DNA from 3 places in the Viridibacterium curvum genome. Region 3 is predicted to be linked to each of the others. Evidence: predicted binding sites of a transcription regulator. Region 3 holds the regulator's gene; each other region holds the start of a gene.
What was found. The regulator FliA, encoded in region 3, starts transcription of late flagellar genes. The targets are predictions, from matches to a motif close to CTAAAGTTNNNNNNNNNNNNGCCGNTA.
Positions count from the first base shown of each region.

Region 1: the regulator FliA is predicted to act here: its motif matches at 6,330-6,356, upstream of ABEA02_RS07900 (cyclic di-GMP phosphodiesterase).
Region 2: the regulator FliA is predicted to act here: its motif matches at 6,721-6,747, upstream of ABEA02_RS03950 (AP2 domain-containing protein).

Region 1 is NZ_BAABLD010000008.1:29,033-39,102, forward strand. Features, by position in the region: gene ubiB (ubiquinone biosynthesis regulatory protein kinase UbiB) at 87-1,637, shown strand; gene ABEA02_RS07880 (hypothetical protein) at 1,646-2,047, shown strand; gene metF (methylenetetrahydrofolate reductase [NAD(P)H]) at 2,118-2,981, opposite strand; gene ABEA02_RS07890 (four helix bundle protein) at 2,978-3,340, opposite strand; gene ahcY (adenosylhomocysteinase) at 3,372-4,784, opposite strand; S-adenosyl-L-homocysteine riboswitch at 4,875-4,969, opposite strand; gene ABEA02_RS07900 (cyclic di-GMP phosphodiesterase) at 5,030-6,271, opposite strand; gene metK (methionine adenosyltransferase) at 6,416-7,582, opposite strand; gene ABEA02_RS07910 (lysophospholipid acyltransferase family protein) at 7,806-8,687, shown strand; gene ABEA02_RS07915 (lysophospholipid acyltransferase family protein) at 8,684-9,583, shown strand; gene ABEA02_RS07920 (MFS transporter) at 9,606-10,070, shown strand, end outside.
Region 2 is NZ_BAABLD010000002.1:579,492-589,561, reverse strand. Features, by position in the region: gene dnaJ (molecular chaperone DnaJ) at 1-205, opposite strand, end outside; gene ABEA02_RS03975 (fatty acid desaturase family protein) at 255-1,352, opposite strand; gene dnaK (molecular chaperone DnaK) at 1,446-3,365, opposite strand; gene grpE (nucleotide exchange factor GrpE) at 3,466-4,011, opposite strand; gene ABEA02_RS03960 (serine/threonine protein kinase) at 4,159-5,538, shown strand; gene ABEA02_RS03955 (hypothetical protein) at 5,562-6,581, opposite strand; gene ABEA02_RS03950 (AP2 domain-containing protein) at 6,794-7,327, shown strand; gene ABEA02_RS03945 (pectate lyase) at 7,387-8,517, opposite strand; gene ABEA02_RS03940 (ABC transporter ATP-binding protein/permease) at 8,699-10,070, shown strand, end outside.
Region 3 is NZ_BAABLD010000002.1:390,094-400,163, forward strand. Features, by position in the region: gene ABEA02_RS03020 (PP2C family protein-serine/threonine phosphatase) at 1-568, shown strand, start outside; gene ABEA02_RS03025 (hypothetical protein) at 797-1,039, shown strand; gene flhB (flagellar biosynthesis protein FlhB) at 1,350-2,522, shown strand; gene flhA (flagellar biosynthesis protein FlhA) at 2,531-4,618, shown strand; gene flhF (flagellar biosynthesis GTPase FlhF) at 4,621-6,171, shown strand; gene ABEA02_RS03045 (RNA polymerase sigma factor FliA) at 6,415-7,179, shown strand; gene ABEA02_RS03050 (flagellar motor protein) at 7,203-7,943, shown strand; gene ABEA02_RS03055 (hypothetical protein) at 8,017-8,373, opposite strand; gene ABEA02_RS03060 (hypothetical protein) at 8,388-8,915, opposite strand; gene ABEA02_RS03065 (hypothetical protein) at 9,023-9,793, opposite strand; gene ABEA02_RS03070 (hypothetical protein) at 9,863-10,070, opposite strand, start outside.

The DNA.
Region 1 (10,070 bases), on a different contig from region 3:
GACTCGGCACTCAGTCCTCAGTACCTCAGCCCTCCCGCGCCCCAGTGCTAACATCCGGCCTTTCCAGCCTGCCTCATCGCCAACCCGTGCGCCTCCTCCGCCTTGCCCGCATCAGCTCCGTCGGCCTCCGTCATGGCCTCGACCAGATCCTGGTCGACCACGCCGCCACGACACGCGTGGGCTCGTGGCTGCGCCGCCTGTTGCCACAACGGCGCTTTGCCGAGGCGCCCGAGGTACGGCTGCGCCTGGCGCTGGAATCACTGGGGCCGATCTTCGTCAAGTTCGGCCAGATGCTGTCGACGCGACGCGACCTGCTGCCCCCGAAGCTGGCCGACGAACTGACCCGCCTGCAGGACCGCGTGCCGCCCTTCCCCACCGACGAGGCACTGGCCAGGCTCGAAGCCGAGTACGGCCGCCCGGTCAGCGAGGTCTTTTCGCGCTTCGACATGACGCCGGTCGCCTCGGCTTCGGTCGCCCAGGTGCACTTCGGCGCCCTGCCGGATGGCACCGAAGTGGCCATCAAGATCCTGCGGCCGGGCATCGAAAAAATCATCGCCAACGACATCGCCCTGCTCGAAGCCGCGGCCAGCCTGCTCGAAAAACTGTGGGCCGACGGCCGCCGACTCAAACCCCGCGAAGTCGTCGCAGAGTTTGCGAAGCACCTCGAAGACGAGCTGGACCTGATGCGCGAGGCCGCCAACTGCTCGCAGCTACGCCGCAACTTCAAGGATTCAACCCTGCTGCAGGTACCCGAGATTTACTGGGACTATTGCGGCAAATCGGTAATGGTCATGCAACGCATGCATGGCGTGCCCATCTCGCAAACCGACACCCTGCAGGAACGCGGCGTCGACCTTCGCCAGCTGTCACGCGCTGGCGTCGAAATCTTCTTCACCCAGGTTTTCCGCGACGGCTTCTTCCACGCCGACATGCACCCCGGCAACATCCTCGTCGCCACCGAGGGCGCCAAGCGCGGCCAGTACGTCGCACTCGACTTCGGCATCATGGGCAGCATGACCGACCGCGACAAGCAGTACCTCGCGCAGAACTTCCTCGCCTTCTTCCAGCGCGACTACAAGCGCGTCGCGCAAGCCCACCTCGACGCCGGCTGGGTGCCGGCCGGCACGCGCGTCGACGAATTCGAATCCGCCATCCGCGCCGTATGCGAGCCCATCTTCGACAAGCCGCTGAAAGACATCTCCTTCGGCAAGACCTTGTTGCGGCTCTTCCAGACTGCCCGCCGCTTCCAGATGGAAGTGCAGCCGCAGCTCGTGCTGCTGCAGAAAACCCTGCTCAACATCGAAGGACTTGGCCGCCAGCTCGACCCCGATCTGGACCTGTGGGACACCGCCAAGCCCTTCCTCGAGCGCTGGATGAGCGAGCAGGTCGGCCCGCGCGCACTACTGCGCCAGCTCAAGGAAGAAGCCCCGCAATGGGCCATCACCCTGCCCCAGCTGCCGCGCCTGCTGCACCGTGCGCTGAATCAGGATGCGGATGAGATTGCACGCAAGGTCGTGATGGTGACCGAGCACCTGCAGGCACAGCAGCGGCTGAATCGACGACTGATTGTCGCGCTGATCGTGCTGGGTGCAGCGGCACTCTGGTTGCTGCTAGGTGATTTGCACATCCTGCGCTAATTGCATACATGTACGCCTCAGTGCCAGATTTTCGTGTGCTGTTCTCTGTATTGGCTTTGGCCATGGTCTCAGCCTCCTTTGTCTGCGCCATCCTTGTACGCTCTCTGACAAGCTGTCTCCTACTGAAAACCAGTTACAAGGTAAACACACCTCGCTTTCTTCTTTTATTTGCCACGCCTTTTTTGGCAACAGCGGTCTTTTTTGCGACCCAGTTTCTGGGATACACCGCTCAGATCCTGATGTTTTTTGTAGCGACTTATTACATCTTCGCAAATGAAGATCTGCGCAAAACCCATCCAGGCAAATCAGTGGCAATTTCAGCCGGAATGGCGGTCACTTGGGCGGCAGCATGGATAGGTATCGCGTATTCAATCGCGTTGCTTTTGCTTTATCTAGCGACTCGCTCATAGCTAGCCCCCGTGAAATGCCAAAAGAAAAGCCCCTCACGGGGCTTTTCGTTGCAGCAATAGCGCACACCACTTAGCTGGCTTGCAACCCCAGCCGCTGCACTAGCTCGCGCGTCAGCCCCGTCTGATTCAGCGTGTAGAAATGCAGGCTCGGCGCACCACCCGCCAGCAAGCGTTCACAGAGTGCCGTCACCACATCAAGCCCAAAGGCCCGCACGCTCTCGGCATCGTCGCCGAAGCCTTCGAACTTGCGACGCATCCATTGCGGAATCTCGGCACCACAGCTCTCTGAGAAACGCGACAGCTTGGTGAAGCTGGCAATCGGCATGATGCCCGGCACGATGGGAATGTCGACGCCTTCGCGACGCACAGCTTCCACGAAGTGGAAGTAGGCATCGGCGTTGTAGAAGTACTGCGTGATCGACGAACTGGCGCCAGCCCGCACCTTGGTCAGGAATGCCTTGAAGTCGGCATCGAAGCTGCGCGCCTGCGGATGCACTTCCGGATACGACGCCACCTCAAGAAGGAACTCGTCGCCGGATTCCTTGCGGATGAACTCGACCAGCTCGTTGGCGTAACGGAATTCGCCCGGATCGGCCATGCCTGATGGCAGATCGCCACGCAGCGCAACGATGCGCTTGACGCCAATCTCACGGAACTCGGCGAGGTGCTCGCGGATGCTGTCCTGCGTGGAGCCGATGCACGACAGATGCGGCGCGGCGTCGAGGCCGGCTTCACGGATTTCGCGCACGACCTGCAGGGTGCGGTCACGCGTCGAACCGCCGGCGCCATAGGTCACGGAAAAAAACTCGGGGCCCAATGCGGCGAGTTGCGCGCGCACACCTTGAAGTTTCGTCATGCCCTCTGGCGTAGCCGGAGGGAAAAACTCAATACTGAACTTCGGTGAGGAGCGAGGAGTGAGGAGTGAGGAGGTCATTGCGTCTCCACGCGTTTCAGTGAATTGATCAGTCCGTTCAGAAGGCCAAACAAATCACTGATGCTTGTTTCAAGTTCATCAGTCTGCGCCGATAGCGCAAGTTCGCGGGCGATGACGATCTGCGTATCCAACTCGCTCAACGAACCACGCGCAATACCAAGAAAATGCAGAAACTCCTTGGTCGTATTGCGCGCAGCCCCCTCGGCAATATTGGAAGGGATTGAAATCGCCGCCCTTCGCATCTGGGCTGTTAGCCCAAACTTTTCGGAGTCAGGAAAGCCAGTGGTGAGTTGATAAACAGCTTTGACCAAGGCAATGGCATGTTGCCAAGCCAACAGGTCGCGGTGTTTCCTCCTCACTCCTCTCTCCTGACTCCTCACTGCTTCACAATCAATAACGGTAGTGGTCAGCCTTGTAGGGGCCCTCAACCGGCACGCCGATGTAGGCAGCCTGATCCGGACGCAGCGTGGTCAGTTGCACGTTGAGCGTCTTGAGCTGCAGGCGCGCGACCTTCTCGTCGAGGTGCTTGGGCAGCGTGTAGACGCCGATCGGGTATTCGGCAGTCTTGGTGAACAGCTCGATCTGCGCGATGGTCTGGTTGGCGAAGCTCGACGACATCACGTAGCTCGGGTGGCCCGTGCCGCAGCCAAGGTTCACGAGGCGGCCCTTGGCGAGCAGGATGATGCGCTTGCCATCAGGGAAGATGACGTGGTCGACCTGCGGCTTGATCTCCTCCCACTCGTACTTTTCGAGCGAGGCGACGTCGATCTCGTTGTCGAAGTGACCGATGTTGCAGACGATGGCGTTGTTCTTCATCACCTTGAGGTGATCGTGGGTGATGACGTGGAAGTTGCCCGTGGTCGTCACGAAGATGTCGGCCTTGTCGGCGGCGTATTCCATGGTCACAACGCGATAGCCTTCCATGGCGGCCTGCAGGGCGCAGATCGGGTCGATTTCGGTGACCCACACCTGGGCCGACAGCGCGCGCAGTGCCTGCGCCGAGCCCTTGCCCACGTCGCCATAGCCTGCGACCACGGCGATCTTGCCGGCGATCATCACGTCAGTCGCGCGCTTGATGCCGTCGACGAGCGACTCGCGGCAACCATAGAGGTTGTCGAACTTGGACTTGGTGACCGAGTCGTTCACGTTGATGGCCGGGAACTTGAGGTCGCCACGCTGATGCATCTGGTACAGACGATGCACGCCGGTGGTGGTCTCTTCGGTCACGCCCTTGATCTGTGCCAGACGCGTCGAGTACCAGGTCGGATCCGTCGCAACCTTGGCCTTGATGGCGGCAAACAGGATGGTTTCTTCTTCCGACTTCGGATCAGCAATGACCGACAGATCCTTCTCGGCCTTGGCGCCGAGGTGCAGCAGCAGGGTCGCGTCGCCACCGTCGTCGAGGATCATGTTGGAGTAACCACCGTCAGCCCACTCGAAAATGCGGTGGGTGTAGTCCCAGTAGTCGACGAGGGTTTCGCCCTTGACGGCAAAAACGGGGATGCCGGCAGCGGCAATTGCCGCTGCCGCGTGATCCTGCGTCGAGAAGATGTTGCACGATGCCCAGCGCACTTCGGCACCGAGCGCGGTGAGCGTCTCGATGAGCACGGCGGTCTGGATGGTCATGTGCAGCGAGCCGGTGATGCGCGCGCCCTTGAGCGGCTGGGTCTTCGCGAACTCTTCGCGAATGGCCATCAAGCCCGGCATCTCGCCTTCGGCGATCTTGATCTCCTTGCGGCCCCAATCGGCAAGCTTGAGATCGGCAATGACGTAATCAGTGAACTCGGTTGTTACATTCGCCACGGTGTTCTCCTGGAACAGTGTGGCCGAACAAAGGACGGGGAATGTGTGCTGCTGAAACGACTCACCCTCGACCCGTGCCCGGCACGGTTGAACAGGTGAGCGCCGTTGAATCTGACCCGGCCCGATGCTTCGGGCACAGGTTCCGAGCCTGGGGTCTGTGCGACCTCGCAGCGCTCCTCGGAAAGTACGTCATTATAGCCAGCCTGCCGGATTATTCACAGGCTGGCCACTTATCCGGCCCAGGCTCAAGCGCCAGTTGGTAGTTCTCCCATCCACAGCATGTCGAGATCAGGGAATTTCCACTTATCCGGGTCTTCGCGACTGGTGATGGCGTCCTTGATGCTCTTGTCCGACAGATCGATCAGCACTGGCTCGAAACGCTCGTTGCTCTTGGTCGAGTAGAAAGCCAGCACCACAGGCGCCAACAGCGAATCGCGCGACTGTTCGATCACCACGGCGATACGCCCAGACTGCAGGCGCACCAGTGACCCGGTGGGATAGATGCCCAGACTGCGCACAAAGGCATGGAAGATGGCCTCGTCAAAATGCCCCTTGCACCACTCGGTCATCTTGCGCAGGGATTCCGCCGGGTCCCAGCCGCGCTTGTAAGGGCGATTCGAGGTGATGGCGTCATAGACATCGCAGACCGCCCCCATCCGCGCAAACAGGCTGATTTCATCACCTGCCAGTCGGTGCGGGTAGCCCGTCCCATCCATCTTCTCGTGGTGGTGCAGGCAAACGTCGAGCGTGATTTCACCAACGCCCTTGCCCTCCTTGAGCATGCGCCAGCCCTCTTCCGGGTGCTTGCGCACAATGACAAATTCGCTGTCAGTCAGCTTGCCCGGTTTGTTCAGCACCTCGGGCGGGATGTACATCTTGCCCACGTCATGCAGCAAGCCCGCCATGCCAGCCTCGCGGGTCTGCTGTTCGTCCAGGCGCAACTGGCGGGCCAGCGCCACCATCAGCGCACAGACCGCCACCGAATGCATGTAGGTGTAGTCATCCTTGGTCTTCAGGCGCGCCAGGCTGATCAGCGTGCCGGGGTTCCGCATCACGGACCCCGCAATCTCTTCGACCAGCGGCATGGCATCGTCGGCATCCAGCGCCTTGCCCATGCGCGCCTCGTTGAACATGGACGCCACAGCCTCGCGAGACTTGTGACAGATCGTCGTAGCACGTTGCAGCTCTTCCGCCATTGAGCAGGGTTCGACGCTGCGTTGAACACGCGCCATTTCATTGAGCTCTTGCTCAACAACGGCCTCCGCCTCTTGCTGGGTCACTCCCGCATCTTCATCCATCGGAACATCCAGCCCCTTTGAGATGTCGATCCAGGCCTCGCGGATACCGCTCTTGCGGATGCGCTCCAGATCCTTGGCAGCAGATAGCTTGAAGGACGAACGCCAGAAAGGATGCTCCAGCCAGGAACCACAGAGTTCATGGATGAACATCCCGATACGAAGCTGATCTGCGCGAACGCGTTTGAGCATGAGGGTTTGGCGAGGCGAGGCGTTGCACGGACGTGGAAAAGCAGCCCGCATCCCTCTTTTACGGCAATGCCGCAACGGGCTTGAGCGATCTCGCGGGAAACAAAAAGGGCCGCTTCCGCGGCCCTTTGTCAGGTCAGCAACAGCTTACAGACCGGCGTCTGCGCGCAGCGCTGCCGCCTTGTCGGTTGCCTCCCACGTGAACTCCGGCTCGTCGCGGCCGAAGTGACCATACGCTGCCGTCTTGGCGTAGATCGGGCGCAGCAGGTTGAGCGATTGAATGATGCCCTTGGGGCGCAGATCGAAGTGCTTTTCAATCAGGGCAACGATCTTGTCGTCGCTGATCTTGCCGGTGCCGAAGGTGTTGACGTTCAGCGACACAGGGCGGGCCACCCCAATGGCGTAGGCGACCTGCACTTCGATGCGATCGGCGAGGCCGGCAGCAACGAGATTCTTTGCTACGTAACGACCGGCGTAGGCAGCTGAACGGTCGACCTTGGAGGGATCCTTGCCCGAGAAAGCGCCACCGCCGTGGCGGCCCATGCCGCCGTAACTGTCGACGATGATCTTGCGCCCGGTCAGGCCGCAGTCACCGTGCGGACCGCCAACGACGAAGCGGCCAGTCGGATTGACGAGGTACTTCACGTTGGCGCCGAGCAATTCCTTGGGCAGCACGGGCTTGATGATCTCTTCGATCACGGCCTCAGACAGTTGAGCGTGAGACACGTCGGGGCTGTGCTGGGTCGATACGACCACGGTATCGATGCCGACCGGCTTGCCATCGACGTACTTCACCGTCAGCTGGCTCTTGGCGTCGGGCCGCAGCCAGGGCAGGCGGCCGTCCTTACGCACTTCGGCCTGGCGCTGCATGATGCGGTGCGCGTAGTAAATCGGTAGCGGCATCAGGCTGGGCGTTTCGTTGCAGGCATAGCCGAACATCAGGCCCTGATCGCCAGCACCCTGCTCGAGATCGAGACCTTCGCCTTCGTTCACGCCCTGGGCGATGTCGGGCGACTGACGATTGATGGCGGTGAGAATGGCGCAGCTCTTGTAGTCGAAACCGATGTCGGAGCTGTCGTAGCCGATGCGGCGCACGGTGTCTTGTGCGATTTCGCGGTAGTTGATGTGACCGGTGGTGGTGATCTCGCCCGAGATGACGACGAGGCCGGTCGATACCAGCGTCTCGCAGGCCACACGACCACGCGGGTCAACCGCCAGGATGGCGTCGAGGATGGAATCGGAAATCTGGTCAGCCACTTTGTCCGGATGGCCTTCGGACACTGACTCGGAAGAGAAGAGATACTCATTCGCCATGTTCTGCTCCTGAAACAAAAAACCCCGTAGGTGGCGCGAGGCCAGCTTCGGGGTCATCAGCAGGCGACGCTTTAGCAGAATTTGTTGGTCAGCCCGACGGTGTCGGCGACCCCGCCCTGCAAGTTGTCTTTAACTCGGCGGATGGAAGCATTCTAATCCCTTGTTCCGACGGAGGAAAGAGCCCGTCGGCCGTGCTGGCGGGCTCGTGAGATAATCCGCCGCCATGCTCGCCAAGCACCGTCTCGCCTCGCTCTTGCTCCCCCGCCTGCTTCAGTGGCTGGGTCAGCGCTCACTGCCGACCCTGCACCGGCTCGGCGGCGCAGCGGGCTTGGCCACCTACTGGCTGGCTTCACGCTACCGCCAGCACCTGCGCAGCAACCTGGCCCGTGCTCTGGGTCGCGAGCCGACGCGCAAGGAACGCCACGGAGCAGCCAAGAACGCCGGCCGCATGATGCTCGAACTGCCCTGGATCTGGCAGCAGCCGCTGCCGCGCGTGCTGTCTCAGGTGCTGGATGTGGAAGGCTGGGAGCACCTTGAGGCCGCGCGTGCCGAAGGTCGCCCAATCCTCGCACTGACGCCCCACATCGGCTGCTTCGAGATCACCTCGCTCTACGTTGGCGAGCACATGCCGGTGACCATTCTCTACCGCCCGCCCAAACAGACTTATGTCGAACCGCTGCTGCGTGCCGGACGGGCGCAGGGTGCCGTTTCGTTGGCACCGGCGGATCTATCCGGTGTGCGCCGCCTGATCCGCGCCATGCGACAAGGCGAAATGGCTGGCCTGCTGCCGGACCAGGCTCCGGGCAAGGGTGAAGGCATCTGGTCGCCCTTCTTCGGCAAGCCTGCCTATACGATGACGCTCGCAGCTCGCCTGTCCCAGGTCGACAACGCCATCGTGCTGTTCTTCTGGGGCGAGCGCTTCTCTCGGCGCGGCTGGCGCATCCACGTCTCGCCACCGACCGAAGCCATCACCGGGTCGCTCGAAGAACGCGTTCACGCAATCAATCGCAACCTCGAATCCCTCATCCTCCGCTGCCCCACGCAATACCTCTGGGGCTACAACCGCTATAAGCGCCCTGCTGGCGCAGAACCCCCACCCCAATGATCCGCAGCGTACTCCGCAGTCTGCCCACTGCCATCCTCGCACCCCTCATCTGGTTGCTGCACTGGCTCCCCCTGCCCGTGCAGGCCGCTGTTGGCTGGGTGCTGGGCCACCTGCTTTACCTGCTCGTCGCACCACGCCGCCGCGTCGTGCACACCAACCTGCGCCTGTGCTTCCCGGAACTGTCGGATGCCGAACGCGGCCGCCTTGCACGCCGCAACGTCGTCGCCGTAGTGCGTTCGATGCTGGAACGCGGCGTCATCTGGTGGGGCAGCGAAGCGCGTATCCGGCGACTCGTCGAGGTACGTGGCCTCGAACACATGCACAAGCTGCATGAAGAAGGACGCAACATGATCCTGCTGGTGCCGCACTTCGTCGGACTCGACGTAGCCGGCGCACGCCTGACCATGGAGCTCGATGGCGTCGGCATCTATTCCGCCCAGCTCGACAAGCTGCTCGAACGCCTGCTGATGCGCGGCCGTCTCCGCTTCGGCAACCAGATGCTGCTATCGCGCCAGGAAGGCATTCGCGGCGCCGTACGCGCCATGAAGACTGGCCGCCCGTTTTTCTACCTGCCCGACCTCGACTACGGCCCCAAGGAGTCGGTCTTCGTCCCCTTCTTCGGCGTGCAGACGGCCACCATTCCGGGCTTGTCGCGCGTCGCACGGCTGGCCGACGCAGCTGTTATCCCCGTGGTGACGCTCATGAAACCCTGGGGCACGGGCTACGTGTGCACGCTGAGCGCACCGTGGACCGACTTTCCCAGCGACGACGCTGTCGCCGATACGGCGCGCATGAATGCGTGGATCGAATCCGAAGTGCGGCAACGTCCGGCCGAGTACTACTGGGTGCACAAACGCTTCAAGACCCGCCCGCCGGGCGAGGCCAAGCTCTATTAAAAGCAACGCAGGCAATCAGCCCATGACCAGCCCCGACACGCCGACTGCAGACCAACCCCTGAGCGAACGCATCCTGCTGTGGATCCTCATGCTGATCCAGTTCACGACCATCGTGGACTTCATGATCATCATGCCGCTCTCCTCCTACCTCATGCAGGAGATGCAGATCGACACCGGCCACTTCGGCCTCGTCGTGTCGGCCTACGCCATCGCCGCTGCGGTTTCATCACTGCTCGCCGCCGCGATTGCCGACCGCTTTGATCGTCGCCACGCCCTGCTGTTTACGTACGCCGGACTCGCCGTCGCCACGCTGGGCTGTGCGCTGGCCAATGGCCACTGGGCCATGCTCGCCGCGCGCGCTGTCGCCGGTGTGTTCGGTGGCGTGCTGGGCTCGATCACGCTGGCCATCGTCGGCGACATCATCCCGATCCGCCGCCGCGGTCAGGCCATGAGCGTGGTGATGCTGGGCTTTTCACTCGCCGCCGTC
Region 2 (10,070 bases), 190 kb from region 3:
AGCGGTCGTAGGCGGCGCGCTTGTTGCCGTCAGAGAGAATTTCGTAGGCTTCCTTGGCCTCCTTGAATTTCTCTTCGGCCTCCTTGCTGTCCGGATTGCGATCCGGGTGGTACTTCATGGCGAGCTTGCGATAGGCCTTCTTGATGTCGTCGTCCGACGCATCCTTGTTCACGCCCAGTACTTCGTAAAAATCCCGCTTGGCCATTCTTCAGTATCTCTGCTGTTGGGTTGAGTGGGCACGGCGTGCCCACGCGTCATGTCGTAATGGGTCGTCGCCCGAGTCGGTGCAGGAATTTGAAATGCGCCTTGAGTGCCGCCGTGACGCTGGGGAAGCACAGGTAACGCACCGAGAACTCGTCGCAGGTCTTGCGCACGATTGCCGCAATCTGCGGGTAGTGCACATGGCTGATCTTGTGGAAAAGGTGATGCTCGACCTGGTAATTGAGGCCGCCCATGTAGTAGGTCGCCAGCCAGTTGGTCGGCGCAAAGTCGGCCGTCGTATTCATCTGGTGCACGGCCCACTCGTTTTCCATCTTGCGCTGCGCGTCAGGCAACGGGAAGTCCGTGCCTTCGACCGTGTGCGCAAGCTGGAAGACCAGCGATAGCACCAGACCGAACACCGCATGCACGCCGACAAAAGCCAGCACGACATGCGAGAAAGGGTGGAAAAAGCTCGGTAATACAAGGGTGTAGCCCAGATAGGCGGCCTTGTGCACGATGAACCAGGGGATCTCCCAGCCGGCCTTCTGTTGCAACGGCGTGGTGCCGATGCGATTGCTGATGAGTTTGTGGAAATCGCTGAACAGCCCGAGGTACATGGTCAGCATGGCGTACAGCACCGGCGCATAAAGCGCCTGCAGACGGTGCCAGGGATACCAGCGCTGGTTGGGCGACAGGCGCATCAGGGCGCCGATCGAGATGTCGTCGTCTTTCCCGTCGATGTTGGGATAGGTGTGGTGCAGCAGGTTGTGTTTCTGCCGCCACAGCATCTGGCTGCTGCCGATGACATCCATCGTTGCGCCAGCCAGCCAGTTCACCCAGCGCTTCTTCGAATAGCTGCCGTGCGCGCCATCGTGCATTACGTTGAAGGCGACGATGATGTAGCCCTGTGCGAGCAGGAAACCCGCGACGAGTGCGGCCCACAGGCTGCTCACCCCCCAGACCAGGCTGATGTAGCCGCCGATGATGAGTCCGTAACCCAATAGCGCCTTGCTGTAGAGCAGGGCGTTGCCGTTGGTGCTCACTCCGTTGTCGGTGAAGTAGGCATCAACGCGTGACTTCAGCGTGTTGAAGAACTCGCTGCGAGGCGCAAAGCTGAGGGTGCCGGAGGTGTTCGCTGGCGTAGCGTTCATGACGATTTCTACCGGTGAAAAACAACAGCCCATGATACGACGACGGGCGCGCAACCGAGAACCGGCGGCGCGCCCGTCGGCGGGGAGGGGCGCTTACTTGGCGTCCTTCACCTCGGTGAACTCGGCGTCCACCACGTTGTCGTCAGCGGGTTTGCCAGCGGCTTCTGCCGTAGCACCTGCCCCGGCAGCCTGTTGCTGGGCATACATGGCTTCGCCCAGCTTCTGGCTGGCCATTGCAAGCGCCTGGGCCTTGGCTTCGATGGTGGCCTTGTCGTCACTCTTGAGGACTTCTTCCGTCTCCTTGAGTGCGGCTTCGATCTTGCCTTTCTCTTCAGCGCTGACTTTGTCGCCGTGTTCGGCAAGCGCCTTCTTCGTCGAATGCACCAGGGCTTCAGCCTGGTTGCGCGCGTCGATCAGCTCGTGCTGGCGCTTGTCTTCTTCGGCGTGGGCTGCTGCGTCGTTCACCATCTTCTGGATTTCATCTTCCGACAGGCCGGAGTTGGCCTTGATGGTGATCTTGTTTTCCTTGCCGGTTGCCTTGTCGGCGGCCTTCACGTGCAGGATGCCGTTGGCGTCCACGTCGAACGACACTTCGATCTGCGGCGTGCCACGCGGTGCGGGCGGAATGCCTTCGAGGTTGAACTCGCCGAGCAGCTTGTTGCCGGCCGCCATTTCGCGTTCGCCCTGGTAGACCTTGATGGTCACGGCGGGCTGGTTGTCGTCAGCCGTCGAGAACACCTGCGAGTGCTTGGTCGGGATGGTGGTGTTGCGCTTGATCATAGGCGTCATCACACCACCCAGGGTTTCGATGCCGAGCGTCAGTGGCGAAACGTCAAGCAGCAGCACGTCCTTCACATCGCCTTGCAGCACGCCACCTTGCACGGCCGCGCCCACGGCAACGGCTTCGTCAGGGTTCACGTCCTTGCGCGGTTCCTTGCCGAAGAATTCCTTCACCTTCTCCTGCACCTTGGGCATGCGCGTCTGACCACCGACGAGGATGACGTCGTCAATGTCCGACACCGACAGGCCGGCGTCCTTGAGGGCCTTGCGGCAGGGTTCGATGGTGGCGTTGACCAGTTCGTCGACCAGCGACTCGAACTTGGCGCGCGTGATTTTCATCGTCAAGTGGGCCGGAGCGCCATTGACCATGGTGATGTAAGGCTCGTTGATTTCGGTTTGCTGGCCGGACGACAGCTCGATCTTGGCGCGCTCGGCAGCCGCCTTGATGCGCTGCAGAGCGATCGCGTCTTTCGACAGGTCGATGCCGTTGATGGTCTTGAACTCGGCCACGATGTGGTCGATCAGGCGCTGGTCGAAGTCTTCACCGCCAAGGAAGGTGTCGCCATTGGTGGCCAGCACTTCGAACTGCTTGTCGCCATCGACGTCGGCGATTTCGATGATGGAGATATCGAAGGTACCGCCGCCAAGGTCGAACACGGCGATCTTCTGGTCTTTCTTGCCGACCTTGTCCAGACCGAAGGCGAGGGCCGCTGCGGTCGGTTCGTTGATGATGCGCTTGACTTCCAGACCGGCGATGCGGCCGGCGTCCTTGGTGGCTTGGCGCTGGCTGTCGTTGAAGTAGGCGGGCACGGTGATGACGGCCTCGGTGACTTCTTCACCCAGGTAGTCTTCCGCAGTCTTCTTCATCTTGCGCAGCACTTCGGCCGAAATCTGCGGCGGAGCCATCTTCTTGCCGCGCACTTCGACCCAGGCGTCGCCGTTGTCAGCCTTGGTGATGGTGTAGGGCATCAGGTTGATGTCCTTCTGCACTTCCTTCTCTTCGAAGCGACGGCCGATCAGGCGCTTGACGGCGTACAGCGTGTTCTTGGCGTTGGTCACGGCCTGGCGCTTGGCCGGTGCGCCACAGAGGATCTCGCCATCTTCCTGGTAGGCGACGATGGAGGGCGTGGTACGTGCGCCTTCCGAGTTTTCGATGACTTTCGGCGTGCCGCCTTCCATGATGGCCACGCAGCTGTTGGTCGTACCGAGGTCGATACCGATGATCTTTGCCATGTTCAATACTCCGTCAATTCAATCTGTAGTCCGGCCCGCTCATGCAGCACCGGGAACCTGGATTCCATTTAGGGCCGATGCCCCGGATTTCAATAGGGTTTCAGGCGCCACTACCGCTGGACACCGCGACGAGGGCCGGACGCAGAACCCGACCTTCGAGCAGGTAACCCTTCTGGAAGACCTGGGCGACCGTGTTGGCCGGGTGTTCCGACGGGATCTGGCTGATGGCCTGGTGCTTGTGCGGATCGAATTTTTCGCCGACCGGTGCAACTTCTTCGAGGCCGCTCTTTTCGAAGGCCTTGACCAGGTTGCGCAGGGTCAGCTCGACGCCTTCGCGCAGTGCTTCAGGCGTGGCTCCCTCGACTGACAGGGTCTGTTCGAGTCCATCCTTTACCACCAGCAGTTCATTGGCGAACTTCTCGATGGCGAACTTGGCTGCCTTGGCCACATCTTCCTGTGCCCGACGACGCACGTTCTCTGTCTCGGCCTTGGCCCGCAGCCACGCGTCGTGGTGCTCGCCTGCTTTCTGCTCTGCCTCGCGAAGGCGGGTTTCCAGCTCGTCGGCAGGGGAAACACTGTCCGCGCCGTCTTGTGGGGCACCATCCATCGGTTCCGTGGGCTGTACCGGCTCTTGTGTGTCTTGCATGAAGTATCCTCAGCTATGCCTTTCGGGTTCAGCTGGGCCACATTGGGGCCGTTGTAGGTATTTCAAGCCAGCTTCCTGAACTTTTTTGCATTGCGGATCGCCTGGCCGGTTTACACTGCTTGTAGGAAATTTTCTGACAGAGTCGCGATGTCCAGCCTTCCTGAGAAAATTGGCAAGTACCGCATCATCCGCGAGCTGGGTAAAGGCGCTACGGCGACGGTCTATCTCGCCGAGAATCCCTTCTACCCTGAACCGGTTGCGCTGAAACACATCTCATTCAAGGAAAAAGGCAAAGACGAGGCCAAGTGGAACCGGCGCCTCCTCAAACTGCTGCGCGCCGAAGAAGGCGTTGCCCGCAAGCTCGATCACCCGCACATCATCAAGATCTTCGAGGCGGTGATCGAGAAGGAAGAGGCGTACATCGTCATGGAGTTCTTCAACGGCAAATCGCTGGAGGAGTACTGCAGCTACGAGCGCATGCTACCGCTGCATCGCACGGTCAGCATCGTCTTCAAGTGCTGCATGGCGCTGGACTACGCCTACCGGCAGGGAATCGTCCATCGCGACATCAAGCCCGCCAACATCCTCATGGATGAGAACGACAACGTGAAGATCACGGACTTCGGGCTCGCCATGAACGTGAACAAGAAGAGCGATCAGGATTCGACCTTCATCATGGGTGTGGGCTCACCAGCCTACATGTCGCCCGAGCAGATCAAGAGCTACCCGCTCAACCAGAAGACCGACCTCTATTCGCTGGGTGTCGTGTTGTTTCACCTGCTCACGGGGCGTCTGCCATTCCGCGCCAAGAACCCGGCCCAGCTTGTCTACAAGATCATCAACGCCGATCCACCACTTGCAAGTCAGCTCAACCCGGATGTCCCGGAGTCCATGGACATGGTCATCCGTAAAGCGCTGGAAAAAGATCTGTACTCCCGCTACAAGAACGGCGCCGAGTTTGCCAAGGATCTGACCGCAGTCCGTTACAAGATCTATGACGAAAACCAGCGTACCCCTGATAACTCGAGATTCTCGGCGGTGCGCAAGCTGTCGTTCTTCACTGAATTCGACGACATCGAGATCTGGGAGGTCGTGCGCTTCGCGGTCTGGCGCAAGGTGGAGCCACTGACCCAGCTGGTTCGCGAAGGCAGCAACGACCAGCGCTTCGGAATCTTGCTCGAGGGTGAGGTCGAAGTATCGGTCGGCGGTCGTGTGGTGACGAAGTTGGGCGTTGGCGAGTCGTTCGGTGAAACAGCCTATCTCGATGAGATCGACCACCTTCAGCATGCCACGGTGGTCAGCCTGACACCGGTGACTTACCTGGATATTTCGCCTGCTGCCTTGTCGCTGACTTCCGAAGAGTGTCTCGAACACTTCCGTCAGCGTCTGGTATCAACGGTGTCACGCCGTTTGGCAAAGTCCGAAACGGCGCTTTCTGCTGCAACCGGAACACCTGCTACGCGTCCGACCGACACCACATCTCTGGGGTTTGGGGGTGGGGGCGACTTGCAGCTGGTAGACAACTAAGCCCGAATCAAGCCCTGCCGCAACTAGACCGTCAAGTCGACGTGCTGGATGCTGCCAGGCGTGCCGTCTTCGTTCAGATAGATCCCTGTGCTGCGGATCATGCCTCGGTCATCTGTGCCCTCGCGCAGTGCGAAAGGGGTTGCTGCGTTCTGCAGGGCTATGGCGCCAATGCCGGCTGTCCCCAGACTCTGTAACGTTCCGCCCGGTCGCCATACCTGCAGTTGCGAGAACTGCAGATCGGAGGAGTCGATCCAGCCGTTGTTATCGCTGTCGAGATCAGCCAGTTCGCTGAAGCCACTGCCGGTGCGTGGGCCAAAGAGTTCGCTGCCGTCGTCGATGACGCCATTGCCGTTGCGATCAATGGCCAGAAATGCGCTGCCACTGCCTAATGTGGCTATGGCTTCCTTCTTGCCGTCGCTATCCAGGTCGAACTGGATGCGGTGGGCGCTCAGCAGGGCAGGGCCGCCTGCGAGGTTGAGGACCAGCGGATCTTTGCGTACGTTGCCCGCATCGATGGTGGTTTCGCTGCTGCGGCGTTCATGGCGGCTGACTTCGAGTGCGAAGTCGAAACTGATCTCGCGACCGTCTGCCGTCTTGACCGTTCCGCGTGCCGAGTACTGCATGGCTTCCGTAGTTTCTTGCACTTCCCGATGCTCGAAGTGGAACGACCACTCCGGTTCGGGTTGCGCTGTGCGGCCTTGTGGAATGGCGGCGGAGTCAGCGGAGGCGTCACCTGTTTGCGCAACGTTGGCAAGGTCGGAGCTGTCGAAGAATTCGACCTTTCGGCCAGTCAGCTGTTCGATCACGGCGATCAGCAAGCTTAGACGCTCGTCTGCGGGTGATTTGCTCGATTCTGTCGTGCCAACTTCATTCGCGGCACCCAAAGCGTCGCGTCCAGCCGTGCTGATATCGACGCGTTCTGCCGGAGGCGGAGCTTCCTGGCGAGGAGCACGCAGCGTGAACTGCATGTTGGTTTCGCTTCGCGCCATGCTTTGCCGCTGCGCGGCGCCCTGCATGGAAAGGCTGGATTGCTCGATCTTCATCTCACACCACTGCATTCTTGCCGGCGGCGATGCCCGCTGGTTTTATACCGACCAGAAATGCACAGGACTTGAGAACCAGACAGGGGTTCGGCGCCCTGTGTTGCGCTTGTCGGCACCCTGCCCGGAAACGCGGAACTGGCTAAAGTTTTCTGCCTACTTGCCGAAATCCCTCACATCGCCGCCATAACCCTCAAAGTATCTGGAGGAACGACGTGAGCAGAGGTAGTGTTTATGGAATCAGCCGCGTGGATAACGAAGTCAGCCGTACGCATGGCTGGCTGGTAACTATCCAGCGTCGTGGCGTGATTCATCGCAAGCATTTCTCCGACGGCGTGCATGGTGGGAAGCAGAAGTCCTTTGCGGCGGCCAAAGGCTACCGTGATGAGGTCATCAGCAACAATCCGCCTTTTTCCATGCGCGAATATTCCAACATCGTCAAGAAGAACAACCGCTCCGGCGTGGTCGGGGTGTGCCGTTATTGCGCATCGGAAACCCGTGACCTGTCCGAAGACAAGCAGCGCTGGTTCTGGGTGGCCTCCTGGCCGCTACCGGACGGGCGTCGCAAACGTGTGAAGTTCTCGGTAAAGAAATATGGTGAAGAAGGTGCCTTCAAGATGGCGCTGAAAGCCCGCAAGGACGCATTGCGTGGGCTGGATGGAGCATTTGACCCGGGAGCGGTTCGCCGCAAGCCCGCGCGTCGCAAGGCAGCCGCTGACACGCCCACCGAATTGCGCAAGGCAGCCTGAGCGCAATCAGCAATTAAAAACCCGGCCTTGGCCGGGTTTTTCTTCACACTGCATCTTGATCAGAAGCTGGTGATGTCGCTCTCCTTGACGTCGCAGTAGGCCGTGTTCCAGAACTCACCCTGGTTGGTCTGGGCTTCGCCCGGCTGCACGCCGATGGCTTGCACGCAGACCTTGGGATTGCCCTTGGTCCAGCCCTTGATCTTCCAACTGCGGATTGTGGCTTTGTCGCCATAGTTGGAGTTGAGGCGCAGCAGGTAACCCGCGCTGCCATCCGGCTTGACGACCTTGCCGTTGATGGTCACACCAGTGGCGACCAGGTAGCGCGGACCGCCATTGCTGGAGCAGTTGCCGCACGATGCCCAGAAGCGCTGTACGTCACCATAGGTTGAGAAGTTGGTGATCTGGATGGTGCTGCCCTTGCCGTTGTGCTGGAAGATCTTGTCCGACGCGTGGCTGGCTGAACCGCCAATGACTTTCATGATTTTGCCGCTGCCGCCGAGCATGGTGGCAGCGTCTTCACAGACGTCCTCCCAGTGCACGTTTTCCAGGGTGCAGTTGCCCTCGCAATGAACGCCGTCTGACCCGTTCAGGCCTCCGGCGATAATGACGTTCTTCAGCGAAGCGCCATCTTCGAGCTTGAACACCGGTTTTTGGCCTTCGTCATCACAGTTTGATGCCTGTGCGACGATGCCGATGCGCTGGAAGCCATAGTCTCTAGTGGTGTTGGCCGGAATCGTCACAGTCGTGCTGTTGATCGTGGTGCCGGTCGCTGCCGGGATGCCCGAGGAACTTGCGCTGGAGGCCACACTGCTCGAAGACGTGGAGGATGAGCTGATGGAGCTTGCCACTGACGAGGAGGACGACTTCGAGGAGCTGCTGCTCGAAGTGGCGGTCGACGAAGAGCTGCTGGCCACACTAGACGATGAGGCACTGGTGGTAGCCGTCGAACATTCGTTCTTGCCGCCAGCGATCTTGCCGCCGAAGGTGGCTTCGGCACAGGCGAAACTGCCACTCAGAACCTTGTAGAAGAACTGATCGGCACGCCCGAAGGCGACATTGGTGTTGGCGGCGACCGAGCAGGTCTGGCCTTCGGTGCAGATGGTGACCCATCCTTTGGGGCGGTTGGCGGCCCACGCACTGGCTGTGAGTGCAAGCGCGAGCGTGCCGACGAGGGCATGGCGCATTTTCATTGCTGTCTCCTGGGAATGTTCTGGTTTTGGCAGCGACGGACTCTGACTCTGCCCAAGGCTTTAGTATGGCGATCAAACTAAAAAGTTCCACGCTGCATTGCCATATCTTCTAAGCGCGATGTCTCAGTGGAGTGAGCAAACTCTGTAGGATTCCGTCCTACGCAATTTTTGGAAGTGCTTGATGAACTGGGGAAATGAGCTCATTGCCAGCAGCATCTGGCTAGCCAAGGCCTATGCCTTGACGTTGATTGTGTTTGTGCCTGCCATGCTGGGGTTGATGCGCTGGACCGTTTGGGGGCGTCAGTTTCGCCTGATCACGGGAGCCTATTTCTCCCCTCGAACGAGCTTGCGGCCGCTGCTGATGCTGGGGCTCATGCTGCTTGTCTCGCTGATGGCCGTGCGGCTGAACCTCGTTTTTTCTTTCTGGTACAACGACCTCTATACCAGCTTGCAGAACCTTGATGCCAAGGTCTTCTGGCTCAGTGTCTGGCTGTTTGCATTGTTGGCCAGCCTTCACATCGTTCGCCTGCTGCTCGACGCCTTCATCAGGAAAGCTTTTCGCATTCACTGGCGTGTATGGCTCAACGAGCAATTGCTCAATGCCTGGATGTCATCCCGGGCCTACTATCTCGCTCGACACGCTGAAACGCAGCAGGACAACCCCGAACAGCGTATTCAGGAGGATACAGAAACCCTGGGCGAGAAGGCGGTGGAGCTTGCTCTGGATGGCGTCAAGGCCGTGGTGTCGATAGTTGCTTTCACAACCTTGCTGTGGACCTTGTCAGGTTCGTTGACCGTCATGGGTCATGAGGTTTCGCGGGCGATGGTTTTTCTCGTCTATGTCTATGTCTTGACCACCAGCTTTTTCGCTTTCTGGATCGGCCGGCCCCTTATCCGTCTGAACTTCCTTGCGGAACAGTTTTCTGCGACCTATCGCTATCTGCTGATTCGTATTCGTGAATACGGCGAAAGCATTGCGTTGTATGGCGGGGAAAAGGTCGAGAAGTCGCGACTCGAGGGGGCTTTTGGCAACGTAATTGCAAACTCATGGGCCACATTGTGGCGGGAGCTCAAGTTCAATGGATTCAATTTCACCATTGGCCAGGTTGGCGTGATCTTTCCCTTGCTGATTCAAGGGCCACGCGTGCTGAGCGGTGCAATCAAGTTAGGCGATCTGATGCAGACGCTGGAGGCCTTCAATCAGGTGCAGGATGCGCTGTCATTCTTCCGCGAGTCCTATGACAAATTCGCGATCTTCCGCGCCGTGCTCGATCGCCTGAGCGGATTCGTCAAAAACATGACCGAGGTGAACGCACTACCGGTCCCCAGTGTCGTGCCGGTGGCAGATCGTCTGACAGTCAATCGCTTCTCGGTGCTGCATCCCGAGGGGGATCCGCTGATAAGTGAGCTGTCATTCTCATTAGTGGCGGGCGAGCGCTTGCTGGTCCGGGGACCATCCGGTGCGGGCAAGACGACGTTGTTGCGCGCTGTGGCTGGCTTGTGGCCATATACCCGGGGGGAACTTGCACGACCGACTGACGCGAATGCGCTAT
Region 3 (10,070 bases):
CAAACAGAATTTTTCGGCCTATGCGCCGTCCAGCGAGTCGCCCGTCGAATTCCTCAGGGAGGTCATCGACGACGCGCATGCCGTCATCAAGCTCACGCGCTTTACCAGTGAGGCCGATCCGCACAGCACCGCCGTTGTCATGATGCTGCGCCCCGGCCATGCCGACTGGGCACACTGTGGCGACTCTCGCCTCTATCACTTCCGTAACGGGGCGCTGGTCGCCCGCACGCCGGATCATTCCCTGGTCGAAGAGCTACTGCGTGCCGGCCGTATTACGCCTGAACAAGCCGAGGTGCACCCCCAGCGCAACCTGCTGCTGTCCTGCCTCGGTGCCGAGGCGCCGCCCAAGATCGAGGTCGGCGGCACAACCGCTCTGCAGGCGGGGGACGCGTTCATCCTGTGTTCCGATGGCCTCTGGGCTTACTTCAGCGACGAGGAAATGGGCCGCATCCTCTTTGAAAACGACGCCCGCACTGCTGCGCGCCAGCTGCTCGATCTCGCCCGTGCACGGGCTGAAGGTGGCGGAGACAACCTCTCGATGGCCATCGTCAAGGTTGTTCCCGTCTGAAAGCCTTTACGATTCAATGCCTTGGATTGCGCCCGAAAATATTTGCCGAAATCGCTAAAGTTTCTGGCAGCACCGACGTAAAGATTCTTGTGGATTGACTTCCACGCATCGACTCTCTCCTTGAAACCGCCTCGCAAGAGGCGGTTCTTTTCTTGATTTTCAGCGTTTTGAGCGCTACGACAAGAAGTCCCGGGGTCGATGACGCATTCACTACAAGAGGTGTTTCAGATGGGTCGTTCGCACACACATTCACTCGAAGCACAAAGCCAGCTGACCCGGCTGCTGGCCCTCAATGCGTTGTTCGACGCTGCTCGCGCGGGTAATGAAGGCGCTTTTGCTGCCGCGCGTGTCCAGGCTACCGTCTCCGCAATCAACAAGGCTGATCTGGTCGACCCGGCCAGCGACGCCGACCTGCAGCGCTGCTACAGCGCCTTGCTCGACGCCTCGGAACCGCCCGCACACCTGAGCTGATCGCGCGCACATGAAAACCTGACGGCTTGCTTCGGCAGGCCGTTTTCATTTGTGGTCTCGCGTCTCCGGCAGACCTGCTGATCGCGTTACAAGGCTGTCACAAAGCGTGTCCCGCGTAATGCCAGTCCGAATAGGCTGGCCTTTCCGCATTTTTTCCCCACGGTCGAACTTGCCGCCCCGGCAAATAATGCCCTTCACTCCACAGGTGGATTTTCCTGTGCTCCCGGCTTGATCCTTCGGCGTCAGGCCGCCCCCCGAGGGGGCCAGGAAAATCTTGGGGCGGCACGGTGATTTTCTTGAGCTTCCGACCATGGCTGAAGACAGCGATCTCGAAAAAACAGAACCAGCGTCAGGCAGGAAGCTGGAGCAAGCGCGCGAAGAGGGCAAGGTGCCCCGTTCGCGCGAGCTGTCGTCTTTTCTCGTCCTCGTCGCCGGTGTGCTCTCCATCTGGACCAGCTCGGGCTGGATCTATGAGCGCTTGAGCAGCGTGATGCGACACGGGCTGAGCTTCGACCATCAGGCCGCGTTCTCCAGCGACATCATGACCAGCACGATGCTCAGCCTCAGCGCGGATGGCTTGCTGGCGCTGGCGCCCATCCTCGTTGTCGTTGTGGTGGTGGGGGTGGTCTCGCACATGTTGCTCGGTGGCGTGGTCATCAGCAGCAAGTCTTTCCAGTTCGACCTGACCCGCATGGACCCCATCAGTGGCATGCGTCGTTTCTTCTCGGTCAACGGCCTCATCGAACTCGTCAAGGGCACGGTCAAGGCGGCATGCATCCTGGGTATCGCCGGCGCCATCGTGTGGAAACAGCGCGTCGAAATCCTCATGCTGATGAGCATGCCGCTGCATTCCGGCCTCATCACGTTCATGCAGATGCTGGTGCTGGCATCGCTGGCCCTTAGCGCCTCGTTGGCCCTGATCGCAGCCATCGATGTGCCGTACCAGGTATGGCATTACTTCAAAGAGCTGCGCATGAGCAAGGCAGACGTGAAGCAGGAGAACAAGGAGAGCGAAGGCGATCCGCAGGTAAAGGGCAAGATCCGCCAGCGCCAGAACGAGATGGCCCGCCGCCGCATGATGGATGCCGTGCCCAAGGCCGACGTGGTGGTGACCAACCCGACGCACTTCGCCGTGGCGCTGAAGTACGACGCCGGCCGCATGGGCGCACCGACCGTGGTGGCCAAAGGTGCTGACCTCGTTGCCAAGGCGATCCGCGACCTCGCTGCCAGGCATGCCGTCCCCATGCTTGAAGCACCACCGCTGGCGCGTGCGCTGTTTCACCACGCAAAGGTTGACGAGCAGATCCCCACCGCGCTCTACACCGCGGTGGCCGAGGTGATGGCCTACGTCTACCAGCTCAATGAATTCCTGGTCGGCAAGGGTTTGCCTCCACAGGCGCCGAACGCGATTGCCGTACCCGCTGGCATGGACCCTTTTGAGGGGCGCATTGATGACGAGGGCGCCGGGCTTGTCGCTCGCTGAGAAACCAGATGGCTACCAATACCCTCGACCTGAAGCAGATCTTTACGCCATCGAACATCCGGCAGCTCGCAGCGCCGATCCTGCTGCTGCTTGTGCTGTCGATGATGGTTTTGCCGCTGCCGGCATTCCTGCTCGACCTTTTCTTCACCTTCAACATCGCGTTGTCGATGGTCGTGCTACTGGTGGCGATGTACACCCGCAAGCCGCTGGATTTCTCGATCTTCCCGACCGTGCTGTTGGTGACGACGCTGCTGCGCCTGTCGCTCAACGTCGCATCGACGCGCGTCGTGCTCATCGATGGCCACAAAGGCGGTGACGCGGCAGGCAAGGTGATCGAGGCCTTCGGCCACTTCCTCGTCGGTGGCAATACGGCGGTAGGCGTGGTGGTCTTTGTCATCCTCACCGTCATCAACTTCGTCGTCATCACCAAGGGCGCAGGCCGTATCGCTGAAGTCGGCGCACGCTTCACTCTCGATGCCATGCCCGGCAAGCAGATGGCCATCGATGCCGACCTCAATGCCGGGCTCATCGACGACGCCGAAGCCAAGCGCCGCCGCTCCGAGATCGCGAACGAAGCCGACTTCTACGGCGCCATGGACGGTGCCTCCAAGTTCGTACGCGGTGACGCAGTAGCCGGCATCATGATTCTGCTGATCAACATCGTCGGCGGCCTCATCATCGGCGTGGTTCAGCATGACATGGATATCGGCCGTGCCACGCACGTGTATACCTTGCTGTCCATCGGCGACGGTCTGGTCGCGCAGATTCCCGCACTGATCATTTCGGTCGCTGCAGGTCTGGTGGTGTCACGCGTGGGTGACGATGTGGACGTCGGCGCACAGTTCGTGAATCAGCTCTTCACCAATCCGCAGATCATGGTGATGACGGCCGGCATTCTGGGGCTGCTGGGTCTCATCCCCGGCATGCCCAATCTGGTCTTCCTCACCCTCGCTGGGGCAATGGGTTACCTTGCTTGGTGGCAGAGCCAACGTCGCGAGACCGAGGTCAAGGAACCCGTCAAACCTGCCGCCGAAGTGGTCGCCACGGCCGCCGAGATGGAGGCCAGCTGGACCGACGTGACGCCTGTCGACGTACTGGGCCTTGAAGTCGGCTACCGCCTGATCCCGATGGTCGACAAAGCGCAGAACGGTGAGCTGCTGTCGCGCATCCGGGGCCTGCGCAAGAAGTTCGCGCAGGAGATCGGCTTCCTCGCTGCGCCCGTGCACATTCGCGACAACCTGGAGCTGCGCCCCAATCTCTATCGCATCACACTCAAAGGCGTCGAGATAGGGCAGGGCGAAGCTTTCCCGGGTCAGTTCATGGCCATCAACCCCGGTCGCGTGGTGGGGCGTTTGCCCGGCAACGAGACCAAGGATCCCGCTTTCGGCCTGCCCGCCGTGTGGGTGGATAGTGCCTTGCGTGATCAGGCCCACGCGCTGGGGTATACGGTGGTCGATGCCAGCACCGTGGTGGCGACGCACATCAACCACGTCATCCTGTCGCACGCGTCCGACCTCCTTGGCCGGCAGGAGACGCAGGCGCTGCTCGACCACATCGCCAAGGATTCGCCCAAGCTCGTCGAAGATCTCGTGCCCAAGGCGCTGCCCCTGCACGTGGTGCAGAAGACCCTGCAGTACCTGCTCGAAGAAGGCGTCAACATCCGCGACATGCGCAGCATCGTCGAAACGCTCGCCGAGTTCGCGCCGCGCACGCAGGATGCTGTCGAACTCGCAGCCCACGTGCGTACGGCGCTTGGCCGCGCCATCGTGCAGGGGCTTTTCCCGGGAAGTGCCGACATGCAGGTCATCGCGCTGGACCCCGGACTCGAACGTTTGTTGTTGCAGGCCATGCAGGGCTCGAGTGCCGATTCGGCAACCATCGAACCCGGTCTGGCCGAAACGCTGTTGCGCGACACCGCAGCAGCTGCCCAGCGTCAGGAAGACGCCGGGCAGCCCGCCGTACTGCTCGTGCCCAATGCGTTGCGCTGGCTGCTGTCGCGTTTCCTGCGTCGCTCGGTGCCCTCTCTCAAGGTTATCGCCCACTCGGAAGTGCCTGAAACTCGCACGATCCGCGTCACGGGCGTCATAGGAGGCTGAAGATGGTGAACGTGCGCAAATTCGTGGGCAAAACGGCGCGTGAAGCGCTTGCGGCACTCAAGGCAGAGCTGGGCGCCGACGCGGTCGTGCTGTCAAACCGCTCCGTGCCTGGTGGTGTTGAAATCGTCGCGTTGCCGCCCGAGGCCATGGGCGAACTCAACGCCACGGTGCGACAGGCCCGCGAGCCGCAAACCCATCAGCCAGCGCCGCAAGCTGCGCCATTCGTCAACGGCCAGCCTGCCGGCAGCGGCAAGGGTGGTGCCAGTGCAGGCAATGGCAAGCGCATCGGTGAGCAGATTGCTGCCGAACTTGCGCGACGCAGCCAGCCCCAGCCGGCGGGTCCGCGCCCGGTATTCCGTTCCGGCATTGACGCGCCGGATCATGACGCTGACACGGGGGGGCGCCAGATGGTGCGTCCTTTCACGCCGCCCCGCGTCCGGTCCGACGGCAGTCCACTCAATTACCCAGGCAGTCAGTCAAATGCGGGGGCTGACCATGCGGATGTGAGCAGCACACCGCAGCGCCGTCCCGCCGAACACGCGTCACAGCCTGCCCAACCCGAACAGGAAGAGTCCCGCGTGCGCGGCCTGGAGGCCGCCAACGCGGCCCTGATGCACGAACTTGCATCCATCAAGGGCATGCTTGAGCGTCAGCTCGCCGGCTTTGCATGGAGCGAGATATCGCGAACCGCGCCGACCCGCACGCAGATGATGAGCGAGTTGCTTGAAGCGGGATTCTCGGCGCAGCTCACCCACCAACTCACGCAAGGTCTGGCAGGAGGCAGCGATCTCAACGAAGCCCGCAACCAGGTGCGCCAGCTCATCGCCCGCGACCTGCAGTTGCAGGACGCAGAAGCCGACATCATCGACCGCGGCGGCGTCTACGCGCTGGTCGGCCCAACCGGGGTAGGGAAGACAACCACCACCGCCAAGCTCGCTGCCCGCTGCGTGGTGCGCCACGGGGCCGACCGCCTGGCCCTGATCACCACCGACGGCTACCGGATCGGCGCCCACGAACAGCTGCGCATCTATGGCCGCATTCTCGGCGTGCCGGTGCATGTGGTGCGCGACGCCAGCGACCTGCGTTCCACCCTGCAAGAGCTGCGCAAGAAGCACATGGTCCTCATCGATACCGTAGGCATGAGCCAGCGCGACAAAATGGTTGGCGAGCAAGCGGCCATGCTCAACTCCGTCGGCAAGATCGCCCGCATCCTGTGCCTCAACGCCACCGTGCGCGGCGACACCATGGATGACGTCATCCGCGCCTACGTCTCGCCCGACACCGCCGGCTGCATCTTCACCAAGCTCGACGAAGCCAACAGCATCGCCCCCGCGCTGGATGTCTCCATCCGCCACGCCCTGCCCATGCTCTATATCGCCAACGGCCAGCGCGTGCCGGAAGACCTGCACCTGCCCAATCGCAATTATTTGTTGCACCGTGCCCTGCGGGAGATCCCTGCCGATTCCCCGTGGAAGCTCGACCGCAGCGAAGCTGGCCTGCTCATGGCCGCACCCCGCCTCTCGACGGGCGAAGGGGGCAATGCGGGGCTGTGACGGGGGACGACCATGCCTCAAGTTTTTCTCTTGCCGGGCCGTAAGCAACCAGATGGGCGGCTCCCGTGGTTGCCCCCGCGCAGACCGTCAGAGTCAGCCGGACAGAAACGCAAACTGGAAAGCGAATTGGGCAACAACACCGGTCTTTTTCCACAAGGCATGTGTGTCACCTGCAGCGCAGAATGGCTCCATGATGTTGCTGACCATTCACTCAGCGAGTGACCTTTACTGAGCGAGAGCACGATGTATAACGCAGCGGGAACACTCGACAAAGACCAGCTTGTGGCGCGCTATGCCCCCCTGGTCAAACGCATTGCCTACCACCTCATGGCTAAGTTGCCGGCCAGCGTGCAGGTAGAAGACATCATCCAGAACGGCATGCTCGGCCTGCTCGACGCCATCAGCCGTTACGAAGAAGGCCTCGGCGCCCAGTTCGAGACCTACGCCGTGCAACGCATCCGTGGCGCCATGCTCGACGGCCTGCGCGAGAACGACTGGCTGCCGCGAAGCCTGCGCCGCGAGATGCGCCGCATCGAAACCGCCATCCATAACCTCGAACAGGTTCACGGCCGTCAGCCCACCGAGCGCGAACTCGCCGAATCGCTTGGCATGAGCCTCGCTGATTACCAGAAGATGCTGCAGGAAGCCCGCGGCTACCAGCTCGTGTACTTCGAAGACTTCGGCAGCGAAGAAGAAGACGACTACCTCGATCGCCACATCGTCGGCGAGAGCAACGACCCCCTCGACATGCTGGAAGAAGCCGGCATGCGTCAGGTGCTCATCAAGGCCATCGGCGACCTCCCGGACCGCGAAAAGATGGTCATGGGCCTCTACTACGAAGAAGACCTCAACCTGCGTGAAATCGGCGAAGTGATGGGCGTCTCCGAATCCCGCGTCTGCCAGCTGCACAGCCAGGCCATCGCACGCCTGCGCTCGCGCATCGCCAGCGGTCGCGACTCCGCCATGCCCCAGGCAGAGCCCCGCAGCCGACGCGCCTCAGCGGCCTGAGCTGAACCGCCGGGGCCCGCCGCATGGATGTCATCAGCGTTGCCGGACTCCTGCTGGGACTCGTCGCCATCATCGGCGGCCAGCTGCTCGAAGGCGGACACATCGGCTCGCTGATCCAGCCCACTGCATTCATGATCGTTGTCGGCGGCACCTTCGGCGCCGTCATGCTGCAAAGCCCCTGGCGCACCTTCAAGCAGGGCCTCGCGATGACCGTCTGGGTCATCAAGCCGCCTGTACCGCCGCTCGATGATCTCATCGCCCAGGTCGTCAGCTGGAGCCAGATCGCCCGCAAGGAAGGCCTGCTCACACTCGAAAACAAGATGGCTTCGCAGCCTGATCCCTACCTGCGCAAAGCCATGCAGCTACTCGTCGACGGCGTCGAACCCGAGCGCATCCGCGAAGTCATGGAAATCGACATCCACACCTGGGAAGTCGAGATGAAGCAAGCCTCCAAGATCTGGGAAGCCGCCGGCGGCTATGCACCCACCATCGGCATCATCGGCGCCGTCATGGGCCTCATCCACGTCATGGAGAACCTCTCCGACCCCAGCAAGCTCGGCGCTGGCATCGCAGTCGCCTTCGTTGCCACCATCTACGGCGTCGGCTCAGCCAACCTCATCTTCCTCCCAATGGCCAAGAAGCTGCAGGCCAACATCACCCGCCTCGTCGCCGTCCGCGACATGCTGCTCGACGGCATCGTCGCCATCGCCCACGGCGACAACCCGCGCATCATTGAAAGCAGGCTGCAGGGTTACATCGTCTGACGCCTGCTTCGGCGAGTCAGCAATTCACATCGGGTATTCACAAGCTCGTCGGCCAAAGCCCAAGACGGTGGCTTCATCGCATCAACGAGAAATGCTCGATCTTGCAAGGGCCCGTGTATTTGCATTCGCCCAGCAGATAGCGGTAACGGATCGTCACGACTTCGCCAACGCCCGGCCATTGCTTGCGCGGCAATACCGTTTGATAGTCCATGGTTTCCGGCAGGAAGGAGATGACAGCGCCGGGGGCAGGGCACTCGGTGCCTGCTGGCGCGTTGCTTGAACGCACCAGACCCGAAACACGCGGCACTGTGTCTTGGGCACTCTTCACCATGACGGTCAGGTCGCAGATGACCCAATGCCTCTTCTGTGCGAACGCGCATGTGGAGACGCTGAGCATCAACAGCGCGATTAAGGCGCTCGTGCATTTCATGGTGGCGGCTACGTTCAGGAGAAATACCCCGGGTAGAACTTGGGGCATATGCAGTTCCGGTTGTCGATTGGGGGCTCAATGACAGTAAGTGACACATTTTCGAGCAACCGTTCAATGGCCTCCGCCACAGTGACATCAGAAGGTGTCACCTCATAGTTCATGCCGATAGAGAGTCTGATCTTGCCCACCTCGCACCACGCGAAAACCTTATGCCCGTCGATGACGCAGTACCTGGGTTGCTCAATCCAGCGAGTGCCGGGAATCAGCGATGGGAACGCGGCATAGACATCGCCAGGATATGAAACGTCGGGCTCCGGCTGGGGAGGCTGCGTCTCATGCATCACCAGCTTCACGCCAAGATGCGCAAAGAACTCCTGAAGTTCACCTGTGTCTTGATAGGCGTAGCAAACATCCAGCGAGTCACCATCGTTGGCGTGGCCGCCATAGGCACGAAAGAAGCGGAACTTCTGAAGGCGCCTCGCCCAGTTACGCAGTGTTGCCTCGGGATGTGCTTCGAAAAGGTACTGTTGCCAGCGATCCACGTATGTATCCAATTGGCGGGATAGGACGAGTCAGGAAAACAGGGAGCCACTTCTGAGCGGCCACAGCACTTGATCAGGCGATAGACTTGTTGGCACTCCCATGTTTTCTATGGTCCGAAAACATCAGTGATCAACTGAACTAATTGACTCTGGTGGCTTGGGCATACTCCGACCTCCGACGTCCGCCCAAGCGAATAAAGCGTGTCCTCAGCAACTAGTTCCCCGGTAGTACGATCCTGAATGCGCACAGAAACACTTGAAACCTCGCCCTTCCACGGAGTTGAGGTGACTATTGAGTCGCCAAAAACAAGTTCATACCTTGCTGTGGAGCTTTTTTGAATATATTTGTCGGGATTGTCGCACAAGTGTTTTTGTTCGAAGAGGCCTTCTTCTTTATAGTCAAAATTATTTTTTTTATATTCTTTAAATTCTAAAAAAGTCAGCGCTGTAAATTCGCATGAATTATTTCCATGCGTAAGCTTGGCAACAAGTCTATTAAAATTTATGTCTGGTTTTTTACTTGATTCATAGAAAATGGCGAGTCCAGACTGGGTTTTTTGTCCTATGCCGCGAACTGTTCTTTTTCGATTCTTGCAGAGTTTAGATAAATGCAGTGAGTTGTTTGCGTGTCTGTATTCTTCTTCACGATCCTTTTCAGTATTTTTTTCATAATTTAATGTTTTTTTGTCGTGACTTGGGCTGTGTATAACAAAAGGAAGTAATGAAAAAACGAAAGGAATTGAATAGATAATAACTTTTAAGCGCGTGGATTTTGCGTATTTTTTTGCAATTATAGATGACAAAAATAAAATAATTGCAAAAACAACCAAGTGCGTCGAAAAAATGACAATAATTTCAATTGCTATTTTATCTAACATGTGTGTGGATGGGGGTTGGTGTTTTTTTTGCCAGTCAATCGGTGCGCAAAAAAAGTCATTATTAGGTATTTACTTTTTAATGAAAGATAAAATTAAATCCAATGATGAAAATGTAAATATTGATACAAAAATATATAATTTTGTTTTTGTTTTTTCTTTTAGTTCTTCTGCCTTCTTCTCAGATTCTTTGTACTCTTTTATTTCAATTTTTCCGTCATTTCGCAATACGCCTTGTGCGCGAATAAACCCCTTGTTGTTGTTGATAGGAATGACCCAG